Regions from separate parts of the Dyella thiooxydans genome, predicted to be linked through region 1. Evidence: predicted binding sites of a transcription regulator. Region 1 holds the regulator's gene; each other region holds the start of a gene.

Region 1 (5,554 bases):
TGGGTCGGTCCATGACCGGTTCGAACCGTGACACGCGCGTGTCAGCCCGGCCAACGACGTGTTGACGGGCTTGCACACTGCGTGTGGTACGGGGTCGGGGCATATCAGCCGCCTTCGTCGAATTTGCGGTCGAACAGGTCGATCACGGCATCGAGGGCCTGCTGCTCGTCCGGCCCCTCGGTGCGCACGGTGAGCGTCGTGCCGATACCGGCGGCGAGCATCATCACGCCCATGATGCTCTGCGCGTTGATCTCGCGTCCCTTGCTGATCAGCCAGACGGTCGACTTGAAGCCCTGCACCAGCTGCACCAGCTTTGCCGAGGCGCGGGCGTGCAGGCCCAGCCGGTTGGATACCACGATTTCTTTCTCAAGCATGGTCGATGAAGATCCCTCCGCGGCCACCGCTGGCGGCGATTTCCACCAGTTCGTCCAGCGGCCTGTCCGCATAGTTGAGCACGCGCAGCAGCATCGGCAGGTTCAGTCCCGACACGCAGCGAAGATGGACCCCGAGCGAGGCCAGCGAAAGCCCGATGTTGCAGGGCGTGGCACCGTACAGGTCGGCAAGCACCAGCACGCCGTCGCCCTCGTCGAGTGCGCGGGCGTGACGGGCGGTGAGCGAGCGCATGACCTCGGTGTCGGCATCCGCGGGGATCTCCACGGCGTCCACCTTGAGCGGCAACCTGGGCATGACGTGCCGGGCCGCGGAGATCAGCGCATGGCCGACCGCCTCGTGCGTCATCAGCAGGACGCCCACGCTCATCGCCGTCACTCCAGTTCGCGATGGAAGGTGAGCACGCCCTGGTGGCGGGCCCGGAAATGCTCGGCCAGCCGTTCGACCAGGTAGACCGAACGGTGGCGGCCGCCGGTGCAGCCGATCGAGATGGTCACGTAGCTGCGGTCGTCCGCTTCGAAGCGCGGCAGCCAGGCCTCCAGCCAACGTACGGTGTCGTCCACGTACTCGGCGACCAGCGGGTCGGCTTCGAGGAACTCGCGCACCGGCGCGTCCTTGCCGGACAGCGGTCGCAGCTTTGGCTGCCAGTGCGGGTTCGGCAGGCAGCGGGCGTCGAATACGAAGTCGGCGTCCAGCGGCAGTCCGCGCTTGAAGGCGAACGACTGGAACATCACCGTCAGCCCTTCGGTGGCCCGCGCGTAGTCGGTGGCGACCAGTCGTCGCAGCTGGTGCACGTTGAGCTGGCTGGAGTCGATCACCTTCTCGGCAATGCCCATCAGCGGACGCAGCAGCCTCCGCTCGGCGGCGATGGCGTCGGCCAGCGACACGTTGCGCATGGCCAGCGGGTGCCTCCGGCGGGTCTCCGAATAGCGCTTGATCAGCACCTCGTCGCGGCAATCGAGGAACAGCAGGTGCACCTGCACACCGGCCTCCGCCAGCTCGGAGAGCACGCTCGGCATGATCTCGATGTCGTGTTCGCGGTTGCGCGCGTCCACACCCACCGCGATGCGCATCATGCGGCGTCCGCCACGGTCCTCCAGCACGGCGTTGACCAGTCGCGGCAGCAGGCTCGCCGGCAGATTGTCCACGCAGTAGAACTCGAGGTCCTCCAGCGCGCGCAGCGCCACGGTCTTGCCGCCGCCGGACATGCCGGTGAGCACGACCAGATGCACGGCGTTCGGTCCGGCCTCGGCGATGGCGGTGGTTTCGTTCGTATCCACGGGTCACCAGGGGGGCAGGCGGCGCATCTGGTGCGCCTGGCGGTCGATGAAGGTCTGCGCGGGGTCCAGTCCCTTGGTCTTCAGCGCGTGGTTGCGCACGGCCGCCTCCACCAGCACGCCCAGGTTGCGGCCGGGCGCCACCGGGATGGTGATCATCGGCACCTGTACCTCGAAGATCTCGCGGTGGCCGATGTCGCCGGTGAGGCGGGTGAGCGCGTCGGTGTCCTCGCCTTCGCGCAGCGGCTTGAGGTGGATCACCAGCCGAAGGTACTTCGAGGCCTTGACCGCTGTGTGTCCGAACATCTCGCGGATGTTCAGCACGCCCAGGCCGCGCACTTCCAGCAGGTCCTGCAGCAGCTCCGGGCAGGTGCCGTCGATCACGTCCGGCGCGATCAGGGTGAACTCGGTGGCGTCGTCGGCAACCAGCCGGTGGCCGCGGCTGATCAGCTCGAGTGCCAGCTCGCTCTTGCCGGAACCGGATTCACCCGTGATCAGCACGCCGATCGAGAACACCTCCAGGAACACCCCGTGCAGGGTGATCCGCGGCGCCAGCATGCGCGCCATGTGGTACTGCATCCAGGTCAGCAGCTCGTGGCCGCGCTTGGAGCTGATCCACAACGGTGTGTTGGTCTCCTCGGCGACCTCGCGCAGGTCGGAGGGGATCGTCTGGTCCTTGGTGACGATCAGCGCGACCGGCTGGTAGGCCGCGATCTTGTTGATCGCCTCCCAGCGCTGGCGGGAGTCCAGTTCGTCGAGGTACTTCAGCTCCTCGGTGCCGATGATCTGGATCTTGTTCGGGTAGATCACGTTGAGATAGCCGACCAGCGATGGGCGGCGCGTCTGCGTGACGCCCCGCTCGAGCACGCGGCCTTCGCCGCGCATGCCGGACACCCAGCGCAGTCCCATGCGCTCGTGCACGCCATCGTAGAGTTGTCGGGCGGTGAGCCGGTCCACGTCGTCGGATCCTCTGCCCCGGCAGGAAGGCCTCAGGTGGCCGGCCAGGTGCGCGGCCTATTGTGCCAGCTTGGCCGCCAGCGCAGGCGGACCGGATGCCACGCAGCAAAAAGGCCCGCCCTGGCAGGGCGGGCCTGGTCGGGACTGCGGTGCCGCGGGTCAGCCGACCATGCGGTCGTCGCGGCGGGCCTCGGCCTTGTGTTTGTCGCAGACCTTGTCGCGGTGCTTGCGCAGCTGGGTCACCAGCTTGTCGAACATCTTGTCGATGGAGACGTACATGTCCTGCTCAAAGGCCTCGGCGTGGAGCAGGGCGCCGGAAGAGGTGTGCAGCGTGCCTTCGGCCTTCTGCTGCAGCTTGTCCAGCGAGAGCACCACGGAAATGCTCGTCAATCGGTCGTCGAGGCGATTGAGGCGGTCCAGCTGGCCGGTGACATGCGCGCGCATGGCCTCGGTGATTTCGACGTGCTGACCGCTGAGTTGGAATTGCATGTTGCGCCTCCTTTGGTACGGCCGCTTGCGCGGCGTGGATCGATGCGGCGCCCGGTCATCCGGGGTGCATCCACAGTCATCTCGTTATCGTCCAGTGGTTCAGACGCCTTGAGGTCCTCGAGGTTCCGCGCAGCGCGCGGCGAGGATTCAGCCGGCGCGCTGACGTTCGCTGGAGCTGGGTATGCGCATGGCCTCCCGGTATTTGGCAACCGTGCGGCGCGCCACCTGGATGCCCTTGCGGTGCAGTTCCTCGGCGAGCGCCTGGTCGGAAAGGGGTTTGCGGGGATCCTCCGATTCGACCAGCTTGCGCAGCATCGCCTGGATGGCGGTGGACGATGCGCTGCCGCCGTCCTCGGTGGAGACTCCACTGGAGAAGAAGTGCTTGAGCTCGAAGGTACCGCGTGGCGTGTGGATGTACTTGCGCGTGGTCACGCGCGAGATGGTCGATTCGTGCATGCCCACCTCCTCGGCCACTTCGCGCAGCACCAGCGGGTGCATGGCCTCCGGGCCGTAGTCGAGGAAGGCGCTCTGCCTGCGCACGATCGCCTCGGTGACCTTGAGCAGCGTCTCGGCCCGCGACTCGAGGCTCTTGATCAGCCACCGCGCTTCCTGCAGCTGGCCGCGCATCCAGCTCGCATCCTCGCCGCGCGCCTTGGCGATCAGGCTGCAGTAATGCTGGTTCAGGCCCAGCCGCGGCTGGCATTCCGGATTGAGGCTCACCCTCCAGCGGGCGCCTTCCTTGAAGGTGTAGACGTCGGGAGCGACGTACTCGACCGGCGTGGTGTCCAGTGCCGCGCCCGGGCGAGGATCCAGGCTGCGGATCAGTGCGGCGGCGGCGGCGACTTCGTCCTCGCCGGCGCGCAGCTTGCGGGCGAGTCGACCGATGTCGTTGCGGGCAAGCAGCTCGAGCTCCGAGTCGACGATGCGCAGCGCGAGTTCGCGCTGCGCGGTGCCATCGTCGAACTGCTCCAGCTGCACCCTGAGACAGTCGCGCAGGTCGCGGCTGGCCACGCCGACCGGGTCGAAATCCTGCACCCGGCGCCGCACGGCCTCGACTTCCTCGGCGGTAGCCTGCAGATCGGCGGGAAGGGCGGCCAGAAGGGCTTCGGGTGTTTCCGCGACGTATCCGTCCGGATTCAGCGCGTCGATGATGACCGTGGCGATGGCGCGCTCGCGCGGGGTGAACCCGGACAGGTTGAGCTGCCAGAGCAGGTGTTCCTGCATCGTTTCGGCGGCGGCGTTCTGTGGTTCGAAATCCTCGTCCCGGTTGCCGCTGCCACTGGCCGAACCGACGGAGGAGAAGTCCATCGGCGACTCCCCGGCGCCATCGCCATCGGCCCAGTCGGGCGGTTCGCCGGAGTCGTGTTCCTCGCTGGAGGCGCTGCTTGCGCTGGTGGAGCCCAGCCCGGTGTCGGTGCGGAAAACGTCCTCGTCGGCCGACTCGATGGATTCCTCCGTCGACTCTTCCTCGAATTCCAGCAGCGGGTTGCCCTCGGCGATCTGACGCAGCTCGGCTTCCAGCTCCAGCTGCGAGAGCTGCAGCAACCGGATCGCCTGCTGCAGTTGCGGCGTCAGGGTCAGCTGCTGATGGAGTCGGAACTGGAGTCCGGGTTTCATACCGACCGGGGGCCTTGGAACTGGCTTTCATCCTAACCCCACCCCGGGGAGTCGAACAGCCTTGAGGTGCCGCCGGGGCGCCCCGATCTGTCCCAGGTCAATTCCCTGCGACCCGGCCGGCGGTCAAAGCCGGAATTCGCGACCCAGGTAGACGTCCCGCACCTTTTCGTCGGCGAGGATATGCGCCGGCGTGCCGCGAGACATGACCTCACCCTCGTTCAGGATGTAGGCCCGGTCGCAGATGCCGAGCGTCTCGCGCACGTTGTGGTCGGTGATCAGCACGCCGATACCGCGCTCCTTCAGGTGGCGCACGATGCGCTGGATCTCGCCCACCGAGATCGGATCGACGCCGGCGAAGGGTTCGTCCAGCAGCATGTAGCGGGGCTCCGCGGCCAATGCCCGGGCGATTTCCACCCGGCGCCGCTCGCCGCCGGACAGGCTGATGCCCTTCTGGTCGGCGATGTGGCTGATCTTGAGCTCTTCCAGCAGGCCTTCCTGTTGGGCAGCGCGTTCGCGCGCGGTCAGTCCCTCGCGCAGCTCCAGCACCGCCATGATGTTGTCGGCCACGCTCAGGCGCCGGAACACGGAGGGTTCCTGCGGCAGGTAGCCGATGCCCAGCCGGGCACGCGAGTGCATCGGCAGGCCGGTGATGTCCTTGCCGTCGAGCTTGATCGAGCCACCGTCGGCCTCGATCAGGCCGACCACCATGTAGAAGCAGGTGGTCTTGCCGGCACCGTTGGGGCCGAGCAGGCCCACCACCTCGCCCTGGCGGATGGAGAACCCGAAATCGCGCACCACCTGGCGCGCGCGGAATCGCTTCTGTA
Region 2 (5,554 bases), 620 kb from region 1:
GCTTGCGGCGGCAGCGCGGGCGTGCGGAGCCATGCCGCCGGCGAGCGCGAGCCCGATCAGCAACGACAGGGCCTGGCGCTGGACCGTCCGTCCGCGCGAGGCTGCCGTGACGGCGCTCGCCCTTGCCCGGTTCACGGCGAGGTGCTGCCCTTGTAGGTTGCGCCGGCGCCGAAGTCGTTGATGACCGTATAGTCGACCTGCGCAGCGGTGACGGCGCGGTCGAGCCCGGCCAGCGGCAGCCGCAGCGAGGAGCCGGGAGCGACCATGCCGGTGCCGGCATCGTAGGTGTGCCCGGCGGCGGTCAGCGAGACCTTGTTGAAGGTGATGTAGTAGGGCGAGGCGTTGCGCGCCTCGAGGGCGTAGCCCTTGGCGTCGGAAACCACCGACCAGGCGATCTGCCGGGATGCCGTGGCGAAGTCGCCGGCCAGCCCGGAGGGGCGGAAGAACAGCTTGAGCCGCGAGCGGATCGCGAACTGCAGGGTGTTCTGTTCCTCACCGGCCTTGGCCGTGGGCTTGGGCGGAATCTCCAGCACGTTCAGCCAGAACAGCGACTCGCGGTCGGTCGGCAGCGGCTGTCCGGTGTAGACGATGCGCAGGCTCTGACCCTTGCCGGCGTTCATGCGCACCAGCGGCGGGGTCACCAGGAACGGCACCTTGGCCGTGTCGGGCGTGGAATTGGGGTCACCATCGTCGATCCACGCCTCGATCAGCGCGGGATGGCTGCCGTTGTTGGTGAGGCGGATCGTCACCTCGCCGGTGGCGGCGGGAAACACCACGCGGGTCCCGGCGATCACGACGCTGGCATGGGCGGAGGGTGCGCCAAGCACGAGCGCGAGCACGAGCAAGGCTGCGCCGACGGTGCAGAGCAGGCTTTTCATGGTGCGTTCCGGAGACAGGGCCGGGTACGGCAGGCGGAGGGCGGCCACCCGCCCGATGACGGGTGGCCGCGAGACAGCGACTTACTGGTAGGTCAGGGTGAAGCCGACGGACGAGGTCACCAGACCGGCGGTGGTCGATGCCGCCGTCGCGATGTACTGCGCCTTCATGCCGGTCGTGCCCGAACCGCCGCTGATGGCGATGGTCGGCGCGTTGGCCTGGGTCGAAGCGTTGATCACCGCGTTGGACGAGTTCAGCAGCTGGACCTGCACGTTCGAACCGCCGGTGGTCGTGGTGTTCTTGAGGTTGCCGGTGGTGCCGTCGATGTTGGCACCGTTGAAGGCCATGGCGGCGCTGGTGGTGTTCGCATCGCAACCGCTGACGCCGACGGTGAAGGACGTGGTGCCGGCGACGGCGCCGACGGAGCCGAAGGCGCCGGTCATCACGGTCGGCAGCGCCACGGTGGTGCCGGGACCGCCATTGATCGAGATGGTGCAGGTGTCGGCCAGGACCTTGCCGGTGAAGTTGATGGTGCCGGTGCTGGCCGCGTGGGCCGGCGAGGCGGCAAAGGCCAGGAAGCCCAGGCCGGCGACAAGGGCGGTCGAAAGCAGCGTCTTCTTGTGGAGCATGGGGTTCCCCCTTTGATGATCAGGAAAGTGAATCAGGACAGCAGCCAATCGTTGGTGGTCTTGGATACCGCGAGTGGATCAAAGCAAGCGGCATGCCATGTTTTGCCAAATTTGGGATTTATCCAGAAAAATCCCATGTTTAACAGCTTGTTGAGAACGATTCCTCAGAATCTTGCTGTGAAATTCGCAGGCCCGATTGCGACATACCACGTCACAAATTGCAATCCAGATCACACTTTTGGCCTAAAGTTTTGTCAGACATCGCCGACATACGCCGCTCATGTAAAGCTCGCTTGACATGCGGCGTCGCCGGACCTAGGCTTTCTGTCAAGCATGCTTGACAGGAGGGGTCATGAAGCAAGTGGACGACAGGCTGGATTGCCGCGGCGGGGCGGGGGCATGAAGCGACTTTCCGAACGCCAGTACCGGCGCCAGATCGGCGTCACCATGACCCTGTACGTCATCGCGATGCTTGCTGTGTGGCCGCTGGCGAAGGCGGCACCGGGGCTGTGGGAGAAGGTGGCGCTCACTCTGGTGCCGGCACTGCCGATGCTCTACGTGATCGGTCTGCTGGCCTACAAGATCGCCTCCAGCGACGAACTCGAGCAGCGCACCCACCTGGTCGCGCTGGGTGTGGCCACGGCCGTGACCGGATCGTTGAGTCTCGTCGGCGGCCTGCTCGCCACCTCCGGCGCGATCCGGCTCGACGGCACCGTCCTGATCTGGGTGTTCCCGCTGATCATGTTCAGCTACGGGGCAACGCACTGGTGGGTGGTCACCCGCCGCTACGGTGGCAGCATGGATTGCGACGAGACATCCTCCTGGTCACTTCCGCTCTACTTCCTGCTGGTGGCCGCTTTGCTCGGGGTTGCCACCCTGTTCGCCTGGTGGCGTGGGCACATGGACGGATTCAGCCTGGGCGTGATGCTGGGGACGCAGGCCAGCTTCGTCGGGTTCGCCGCATGGACGGCCTGGCGCCGTTGGCGTCGCCGTCGGGTCGCCGGGGACGTGGTCGGACCATGACCCTCCCGCCCTCCACTCCAGCGGGGCGCACGCCCCGATGAACAACCGCGTCCGCGACCTGCGCGGAGCGCAGGGCTGGTCGCAGGCGGATCTGGCCGAGCGACTGGACGTCTCGCGCCAGACCGTCAATGCCATCGAGACGGGCAAGTACGACCCCAGCCTGCCGCTGGCCTTCAAGATCGCCCGGCTGTTCGGACAGCCGATCGAATCCATCTTCGACCCGGGGAGCAGCACGTGAGCATGAATCGAAAAGCCCGCATGGGCGTGGCCGTCGCCGTGGCGGTCGCGATCCTCGCGGCCAACCACGTCCGCCATCGCCAGGCGCCACCGGCCGTGTCGACACCGGCATCGGCCAGCACCGCGGCACTGGACACGCCGGTGAAACCGGCTCCACCGGCCACCTGGAAGCTTGGCTCGCTCACGCTGCACGCGTGCGAGCTGGGCCAGCCCGACAGTGGCCGCACCAGCGCGGCATGGTGCGCGCCGTTCGATGTGCCGGAAAACCGCGCCGATCCGCAAGGCCGCCACATTACGCTCAAGCTGGCCGTGGTGCGCGCGGAGGCCGAGGTGCCGGCGAAGGACATGCTGGTGTTCCTCGCCGGCGGCCCGGGCCAGGCGGCGACGGAAAATGCCGGTGCTGCGATTGCCGCACTCGGTCCCCTGCTTGGCCATCGCAACCTGCTGCTGCTCGACCAGCGCGGCACCGGTGGCTCGAATCCGCTCAGTTGCAAGGACGAGAGCAAGCCGGCGACCCCGGACGAGGACGTCGACAACGACCCGGCCAAGCTCAAGGCCGAGATCCAGCGTTGCCTGGCACAGGTGGAGAAGAAGGCCGACCCGCGCTTCTACACCACCACCGTCGCGGCGCAGGACCTGGAGGACGTGCGCAAGGCCCTCGGCGCACCTGCGTTCGATCTGGTCGGCGTGTCCTACGGCACGCGCATGGCGCAGCAGTACCTGATGCACTATCCCGACGCGGTGCGCTCGGTGGTGCTCGATGGCGTGGTGCCGAACCAGCTGGTGCTCGGCGAGGACTTCGCGCGCAACCTGGATGACGCGCTGAAGGCGCAGTTCGCGCGCTGCACCGCCGATCCGGCGTGCAAGAAGCGCTTCGGCGATCCCTACCAGACGCTGTACCAGCTGCGTGATGCGCTGCGCGCCAATCCGCATGTGGTCAGCTTCCGCGATCCACAGAGCTACCAGACCGTGCAGCGCAGGCTCAGCGAATTCTCGTTGGCCAGCGTGGTGCGCATGTTCGCCTACACGCCGCCGACGGCAGCACTGCTGCCGCTGTCGATCGACGCCGCCGCGCACGGCGACGTCGGGCCGCTGCTCGGGCAGGCCAAGCTGCTGTCCGGCGACCTGGCCGACACCATGAACGGCGGCATGCAGTCCTCGGTGATCTGCAGCGAGGACGCCGACCTGTTCACCCCCCGGCCGCAGGACAAGGACACCATTCTCGGTACGCGGATGATCGACGCGTTGACCACCGTGTGCAGCGTCTGGCCGCACGGCACGCGGCCGAAGGATTTCCACGATCCGCTGAAGAGCGACAAGCCGGTGCTGCTGATGTCCGGGCAGTACGACCCGGTGACCCCGCCCCGCTACGGTGACGAGGTGCTGAAGGGGCTGAGCGATGGCCGCCACCTGATCGCGCCCGGCCAGGGCCACAACGTGATCAACGCCGGCTGCATGCCGAAGCTGGTCAAGCGGTTCGTCGAGGATCTGCAGCCGAAGACGCTCGATGCGTCGTGCCTGAAGCGCCTGCAGCCGACACCGATGTTCATCGATTTCAACGGAGCGACGCCATGACCAGGCAGCAAACCCGTTCTTCCGCACTGCTGTGGGGGGCGGCCATCGTCGTCGCCGCCCTGCTTGGTACCCCCGCGTTCTTTTCCCAGATCCTGCTTCCGCTGCTGGCGGTGACATCGCTGCTGCCGCGGGCCGGTTCGTGCCTGACCAGGAGCCCTACGCCATGATCGAGGTAAAGGATCTGCACAAGGCCTTCGGCTCGGTGAAGGCTGTCGACGGCGTCACGTTCGCCGCGCGCGACGGCCAGATCACCGGCCTGCTCGGTCCCAACGGTGCCGGCAAGACCACCACGCTGCGCATGCTTTACACGCTGATGAAGCCCGACCGCGGCCAGGTGCTGGTGGATGGCATCGACGCGGCGGTCGATCCGCTTTCGGTGCGTCGCCGGCTCGGCGTGCTGCCGGATGCGCGCGGCCTGTACAAGCGGCTCACCGCGCGCGAGAACATCGACTACTTCGCCCGCCTGCAGGGCCTGCCGGAAGACGAGCTGCGCACGCGCCGCGAGGCGCTGGTATCGGCACTGGACATGGCCGACATCGCCGACCGCCGCACCGAAGGCTTCTCGCAGGGCCAGCGGGTCAAGACCGCGATCGCCCGCGCGCTGATCCACGATCCGCGCAACGTGATCCTGGACGAGCCGACCAATGGCCTGGACGTGATGGCCACCCGCGCGCTGCGCGACTTCATGCGCAACCTGAAAGCCGAAGGGCGTTGCGTGCTGTTCTCCAGCCACATCATGCAGGAGGTCGGTGCGCTGTGTGATCGCATCGTGGTGATCGCGCGCGGCCGCGTGGTCGCCGACGCCACGCCGGACGAGCTGCGCGAGCAGACCGGCGAGTCCAATCTGGAGGAAGCCTTCGTGAAACTGATCGGCAGCGAGGAGGGCCTCGCCGCATGAATGCCCCGATGACTCCCGTGCGGCGCGCGCGCGCCGTGCTCACCGTGTTCCTGAAGGAAGTGCGCGAGAACCTGCGCGATCGTCGCACGCTGACCAGCGCGTTCCTCACCGGCCCGCTGCTGACGCCGCTGATGTTCGTCATGCTGATCAACTTCAGCATCAACCGCGAACTGGACAAGGCCGAGCAGCCGCTCAAGGTGCCGGTGATCGGCGCGCAGTACGCACCGAACCTGATCAATGCACTGAAGGAGGGCGGCGTGGTGCCGCAGCCGCCGGTGGCCGATCCGGAGCAGGCGGTACGCGACCAGCAGATCGA
Region 3 (5,554 bases), 1.0 Mb from region 1:
GCTGCGGCTGGCGCGGCGCGCTGCCGGCCGATCCGGCCGTGTACGCTCGCTGGCGCAGGCCGGCCCATCATGCCGACTCCGGGGAAGCCACCGCATGACGATGCACAAGCCACGCCTCGCGTTCTGGCAGATCGTCAACATGAACGTCGGGTTCTTCGGCATCCAGTTCAGCTTCGGGCTGCAGCAGAGCAACATGAGCCCGATCTACAAGTACCTGGGCGCGAACGACGCCACCCTGCCCTACCTGTGGCTGGCCGGGCCGATCACCGGCCTGCTGGTGCAGCCGCTGATCGGCGCGATGAGCGACCGCACCGACAGCCGCTTCGGCCGGCGCACGCCGTACTTCCTGATCGGCGCGCTGATCTGCAGCCTGTGCCTGCTGGCGATGCCGTTCAGTCCGGCGCTGTGGGTGGCGGCCAGCCTGCTGTGGATCCTTGACGCGGCCAACAACGTGACGATGGAGCCGTACCGCGCCTTCGTCAGCGACCGCCTCGACGCCTCCCAGCACAGCGCCGGCTTCCTCACCCAGAGCGCGTTCACCGGGCTGTCGCAGACGCTGGCCTACCTCACCCCGTCGCTGCTGGTGTTCGCCGGGCTCGACCTGACCGCCACCAACGCGCACGGCATCCCGTATGCGGTGGTGACCGCGTTCGTGATCGGCGCGGTGTTCTCGATCGGTTCGGTCGGCTGGTCGGCGTGGACCACGCCGGAGCTGCCGCTGGACGCGGCCGAGCGCGCCGCCCTGCGCGCACGGCCGCGCTCGCTGCGCGCCACGCTGGCGGAGATCGTCGACGCGGTCCGGCAGATGCCGCCGACCATGCGCCAGCTCGCGGTGATGATGCTGTGCCAGTGGTACGCGATGTTCTGCTACTGGGAATACATCACGCTGTCGCTGGCGCGCACGCTCTACGGCAGCACCGACGCCGGCTCGGCCGGCTTCGGCGAGGCGGTGCTGGTCACCGGGCGCATCGGCGGCTTCTACAACGCGGTGGCGTTCGTCGCGGCGCTGGCGATGCTGCCGCTGGCGCGACGGATGGGCGCGCCGGTGCTGCACGCGATCTGCCTCACCCTCGGCGGCCTCGGCCTGCTGGCGCTGCCGCTGATCCACGATCCGTGGTGGCTGCTGCTGCCGATGCTCGGCCTGGGCCTGACCTGGGCCAGCCTGATGGGCAACCCCTACGCGATGCTCGCCGGCTGCATCCCGCCGGAGCGCGCCGGCGTGTACATGGGCATCTTCAACGGCTTCATCGTGCTGCCGATGCTGATCCAGATCCTCACCGTGCCGCTGCTCTACCACCGCGTGCTGGGCGACAACCCGGAGAACGTGATCCGGCTGGCCGGCATCGGCCTGCTCGCCGCGGCGCTGCTGGCGCTGCGCGTGAAGCGCCCGGCGCACTGACCGGCGTCCGCCCACGAAAAAGGGGAGCCTCGCGGCTCCCCTCCTTCGTCGCATCCGACCGCGGCGGTCAGATCGCGTAGTACATCTGGAACTCCAGCGGGTGGGTGCTGGCGCGGTAGGCGGTGACTTCCTTCATCTTCAGCTCGATATAGGCATCGATGAAGTCGTCGGTGAACACGCCACCAGCCTTGAGGAACTCGCGATCCTTGTCCAGCGCTTCCAGCGCGGCGTCGAGGCTGGAGCACACCTGCGGGATGTTCTTCTCCTCTTCCGGCGGCAGGTCGTACAGGTCCTTGTCCGACGGCGCACCCGGGTCGATCTTGTTCAGGATGCCGTCCAGGCCGGCCATCATCAGCGCGGTGAAGGTGAGGTAGCCGGACTGCAGCGGATCGGGGAAGCGCACCTCGATGCGACGGCCCTTCGGGCTGGACACGTACGGGATGCGGCAGCTGGCCGAACGGTTGCGGGCCGAGTAGGCCAGCATCACCGGCGCCTCGAAGCCCGGCACCAGGCGCTTGTAGCTGTTGGTGCCGGAGTTGGAGAACGCGTTGATCGCCTTGGCGTGCTTGAAGATGCCGCCGATGTACCACAGCGCGGTCTGGCTCAGGCCGCCGTACAGGTCGCCGGCGAACAGGTTGTTGCCGTCCTTCGACAGCGACTGGTGCACGTGCATGCCGCTGCCGTTGTCGCCGACGATCGGCTTGGGCATGAAGGTGACGGTCTTGCCGTTCTGGTGGGCGACGTTCTTGATCACGTACTTCAGGGTGATCAGCTCGTCGGCCTTCTTCACCAGCGTGTTGAACTTCACGCCGATCTCGCACTGGCCGGCGTTGGCCACCTCGTGGTGGTGCACCTCGACCGTCTGGCCAAGCGCCTCGAGCACCTTGCACATGTCGGCGCGCAGGTCGCCCAGCGAGTCGACCGGGCTGACCGGGAAGTAGCCGCCCTTCACGCCCGGACGGTGGCCGGTGTTGCCCTCGTCGTACTTGAAGCGCGAGCTCCAGGAAGCTTCCTCGGACTCGATCTCGTAGAACACGCGGCCCATGTCGTTCTGCCAGCGCACCGAGTCGAAGATGAAGAATTCCGGCTCCGGACCGAAGAACGCCGTGTCGGCCACGCCGGTGGACTTCAGGAACGCCTCGGCGCGCTTGGCGATCGAGCGCGGGTCGCGGCCGTAGGCCTGCATGGTCGAGGGCTCGAGCACGTCGCAGTGGAGCACCAGCTGCGGGTGGCCGCTGAACGGGTCGATGTAGGCGGTGTCGGCATCGGGCATCAGGATCATGTCCGACTCGTTGATGCCCTTCCAGCCCGAGATCGACGAGCCGTCGAACATCTTGCCGTCCTCGAAGGTGCTCTCGTCGATGGCGTGGGCCGGGAAGGTGACGTGGTGCTGCTTGCCCAGCATGTCGACGAAGCGGAAGTCGACGAACTCGACGTCATGCTCCTGGATCAGGTCAAGCACTTTGGCAACGGACATGGAAGAACCTCGGTGGTGGATTGGCAGCAGGGTTTTAGCAAGCGCCATGCCACCCCCGGTACCGGTCGCGCGCCGCGCTGGCATGCGGTTCGCGGGGACGGCGGGGCGAGCTGACGCATCAAACGTGGGCAACGATAACCGGATTTTGCACTAAAAAGGGGCGCGCCCGTTCCACGACGCGGGCGCGCCCAAGGTTCACCCTTCGTAGGCGCTCTCGCCGTGCGAGGTGATGTCCAGACCCTCGCGCTCGGCCTCGGCGGAGACCCGCAGCCCGAAGATCAGCTTCACCACCAGATAGGCGATGACCGAGACCACGCCGCTCCACACCAGGGTCACGCCGACGCCCAGCGCCTGCACGCCGACCTGCTGCAGCATGGTGCTGTTGCCGCTGCCGTAACCGGTGCCGCCGAGCATCGGGGCGCTGAACACCCCGGTGAGCAGGGCGCCGACGATGCCGCCCACGCCGTGCACGCCGAACACGTCCAGCGCGTCGTCGGCACGCAGCAGCTTCTTCAGACCGGTCACGCCCCAGACGCAGGCGAGGCTGGCCGCCGCGCCGATCGCGATCGAGCCCATCGGACCGACCGTGCCGCAGGCCGGCGTGATCGCCACCAGACCGGCCACCGCGCCCGACGCGCCGCCGACCATCGACGGCTTGCCCTTGTGTACCGCCTCGATCAGCAGCCACACCAGCACCGCCGCCGCCGTCGCCACCAGGGTATTGATGAAGGCAAGCGCCGCGCCGGCGTTCGACTCCAGGTTGGAACCGGCGTTGAAGCCGAACCAGCCCACCCACAGGATCGCCGCGCCGACCATGGTGAAGGTCACGTTGTGCGGCTTCATCGACTCACGCCCCAGGCCCAGCCGCGGACCGACGAAGTAGGCGCCGACCAGGCCGGCGATACCGGCATTGATGTGCACCACCGTGCCGCCGGCGAAGTCCAGCGCGCCCTTGGCGAACATGAAGCCGTCCGGGCCGTACCAGACCATGTGCGCGATCGGCAGGTAGGCGAAGGTGAACCACAGCGCGCAGAACACCAGCACCGCGCGGAAACGCATGCGCTCGGCGAACGCACCGACGATCAGCGCGCCGGTGATGCCGGCGAAGGTCGACTGGAACACCACGAACACGTATTCGGGCAAGGCTACGCCCGTGGTGAAGGTGGCGGCCAGGCTGTCCTTGGTGACGCCCTTGAGGAACAGCTTGTCCAGGTTGCCGATGAAGGCGTTGCCGCCGTTGAAGGCCAGCGTGTAGCCGTAGATCACCCACAGCACCACGATCATCGAGAACACCGTCATCACCTGCATCAGGATCGACAGTACGTTCTTCGAGCGCACCAGGCCACCGTAGAACAGGGCCAGGCCCGGCACCGTCATCAGCAGCACCAGCAGGGTGGAAGTGAGCATCCAGGCCACATCGCCCTTGTCGACGGTGGGTGCCGCCTCGGCGGCATGGCTGACCGGCGACACGAGCAGCATGCACAGCACGGCGAACAGAATTGCCCACGCCGGGAGCGCCCGGGCGGAGCGGGAAAGCGCGATCTCTTTCATGGAAGACCTCGTGGAAGCGGAGTCAGAGGGCATCGGCGTCGAGTTCGCCGGTGCGGATGCGGACGACCTGCTCGACCGGGCTGACGAAGATCTTTCCGTCACCCACGTTGCCGGTCCTGGCGGACTGCTGGATCGCCTCCAGCGCGCCGTCGAGCTGCTCGTCGGTGACCACCACGTCCACCTTCAGCTTGGGCAGGAAGTCCACGACGTATTCGGCGCCGCGGTACATCTCGGTATGCCCCTTCTGGCGTCCGAAGCCGCGCACCTCGGTCACCGTGATGCCGCTCACGCCCGCCGCGGCGAGCGCATCGCGCACCTCGTCGAGCCTGTACGGCCGGATGATGCAACTGATCAATTTCATGCCTGTCTCCCCCGCATGGCTTGATTCACGTGGAAGGCGACGACCCCCCGGTCGCCGCCAGGAAGCCGCTCAGAACGACTTGCTGAGCGTGAGCACGCCGGTGGCGCGCCCGACGTAGTGGCCGTAGGCATTGCTGTAGACGCTGCGCGAGGCATTGGTGTCGTAGTAGCCCAGCGACACCGAGTAGCCGTGGTCGAAGGCCTTGGTCACGCCCACCTTCCAGTCGCTGTACGAGGCACCGGAAACGTTCTTCACGTTCTGGTGGCCGGCGTGCAGGTTGAGCGTCCAGCCCGGGCTGACTTCGACGTTGTAGGAAAGGTCGACGTAGCCCGAGTTCTTGCTGTCGGCGAAGCCGAACAGGTTGGTGAGCGCATGCGAATACTTCAGCGTGACGCCCTTGTAGCCCAGCGAGCCGTAGACCTCGGTGGTGTAGGGGCGGGTGAAGCCGCTCGGGTAGCTGCCCGGGTAGTAGTACTCGTACAGGCCGACGTCGTAGCTCCAGTCGCCGGCGAGGCTGCCGCGGAAGCCGGTATAGAAATCCAGCTCCAGGCTGCTGGAGATGTGCGCGGCGTCGGTCGACGCGTCGGACAGCCAGCTGATGTTGCTGCCCCAGGCACCGACGTACCAGCCGCTGGCATGGTCGTATTCGATGCCCGGCTGCACCGCCGGCTTCCAGTTGGTCTGCGACAGGCCGCGGAACAGGTAGTCGTTGACCACCGCCACGCTTCCCGCCACCGAGCTCTGCGGCGCGTCGGCCGCCATCGCC

What was found. Region 1 encodes sigma-54, which starts transcription at its own class of promoters, with help from an activator protein. Its sites were predicted from a motif close to TGGCACGNGCNTTGC; they were not measured.
Region 2: the regulator sigma-54 is predicted to act here: its motif matches at 1,589-1,603, upstream of ATSB10_RS16120 (fimbrial protein).
Region 3: the regulator sigma-54 is predicted to act here: its motif matches at 2,914-2,928, upstream of glnA (type I glutamate--ammonia ligase).

Annotation. Positions count from the first base shown of each region.
Region 1 covers NZ_CP014841.1:4,212,177-4,217,730, forward strand. Annotated here, with positions in the region: gene ATSB10_RS18730 (HPr family phosphocarrier protein) at 105-374, opposite strand; gene ATSB10_RS18735 (PTS sugar transporter subunit IIA) at 367-759, opposite strand; gene rapZ (RNase adapter RapZ) at 765-1,598, opposite strand; gene hprK (HPr(Ser) kinase/phosphatase) at 1,674-2,576, opposite strand; gene hpf (ribosome hibernation-promoting factor, HPF/YfiA family) at 2,784-3,113, opposite strand; gene ATSB10_RS18755 (RNA polymerase factor sigma-54) at 3,261-4,730, opposite strand; gene lptB (LPS export ABC transporter ATP-binding protein) at 4,854-5,554, opposite strand, start outside.
Region 2 covers NZ_CP014841.1:3,592,447-3,598,000, forward strand. Annotated here, with positions in the region: gene ATSB10_RS16110 (fimbria/pilus outer membrane usher protein) at 1-135, opposite strand, end outside; gene ATSB10_RS16115 (fimbrial biogenesis chaperone) at 132-878, opposite strand; gene ATSB10_RS16120 (fimbrial protein) at 960-1,505, opposite strand; gene ATSB10_RS16125 (hypothetical protein) at 1,905-2,528, shown strand; gene ATSB10_RS16130 (helix-turn-helix transcriptional regulator) at 2,566-2,766, shown strand; gene ATSB10_RS16135 (alpha/beta hydrolase) at 2,769-4,340, shown strand; gene ATSB10_RS19480 (hypothetical protein) at 4,337-4,507, shown strand; gene ATSB10_RS16140 (ABC transporter ATP-binding protein) at 4,504-5,238, shown strand; gene ATSB10_RS16145 (ABC transporter permease) at 5,235-5,554, shown strand, end outside.
Region 3 covers NZ_CP014841.1:3,210,267-3,215,820, reverse strand. Annotated here, with positions in the region: gene ATSB10_RS14600 (PfkB family carbohydrate kinase) at 1-98, shown strand, start outside; gene ATSB10_RS14595 (MFS transporter) at 95-1,399, shown strand; gene glnA (type I glutamate--ammonia ligase) at 1,467-2,876, opposite strand; gene ATSB10_RS14585 (ammonium transporter) at 3,072-4,355, opposite strand; gene ATSB10_RS14580 (P-II family nitrogen regulator) at 4,450-4,788, opposite strand; gene ATSB10_RS14575 (TorF family putative porin) at 4,858-5,554, opposite strand, start outside.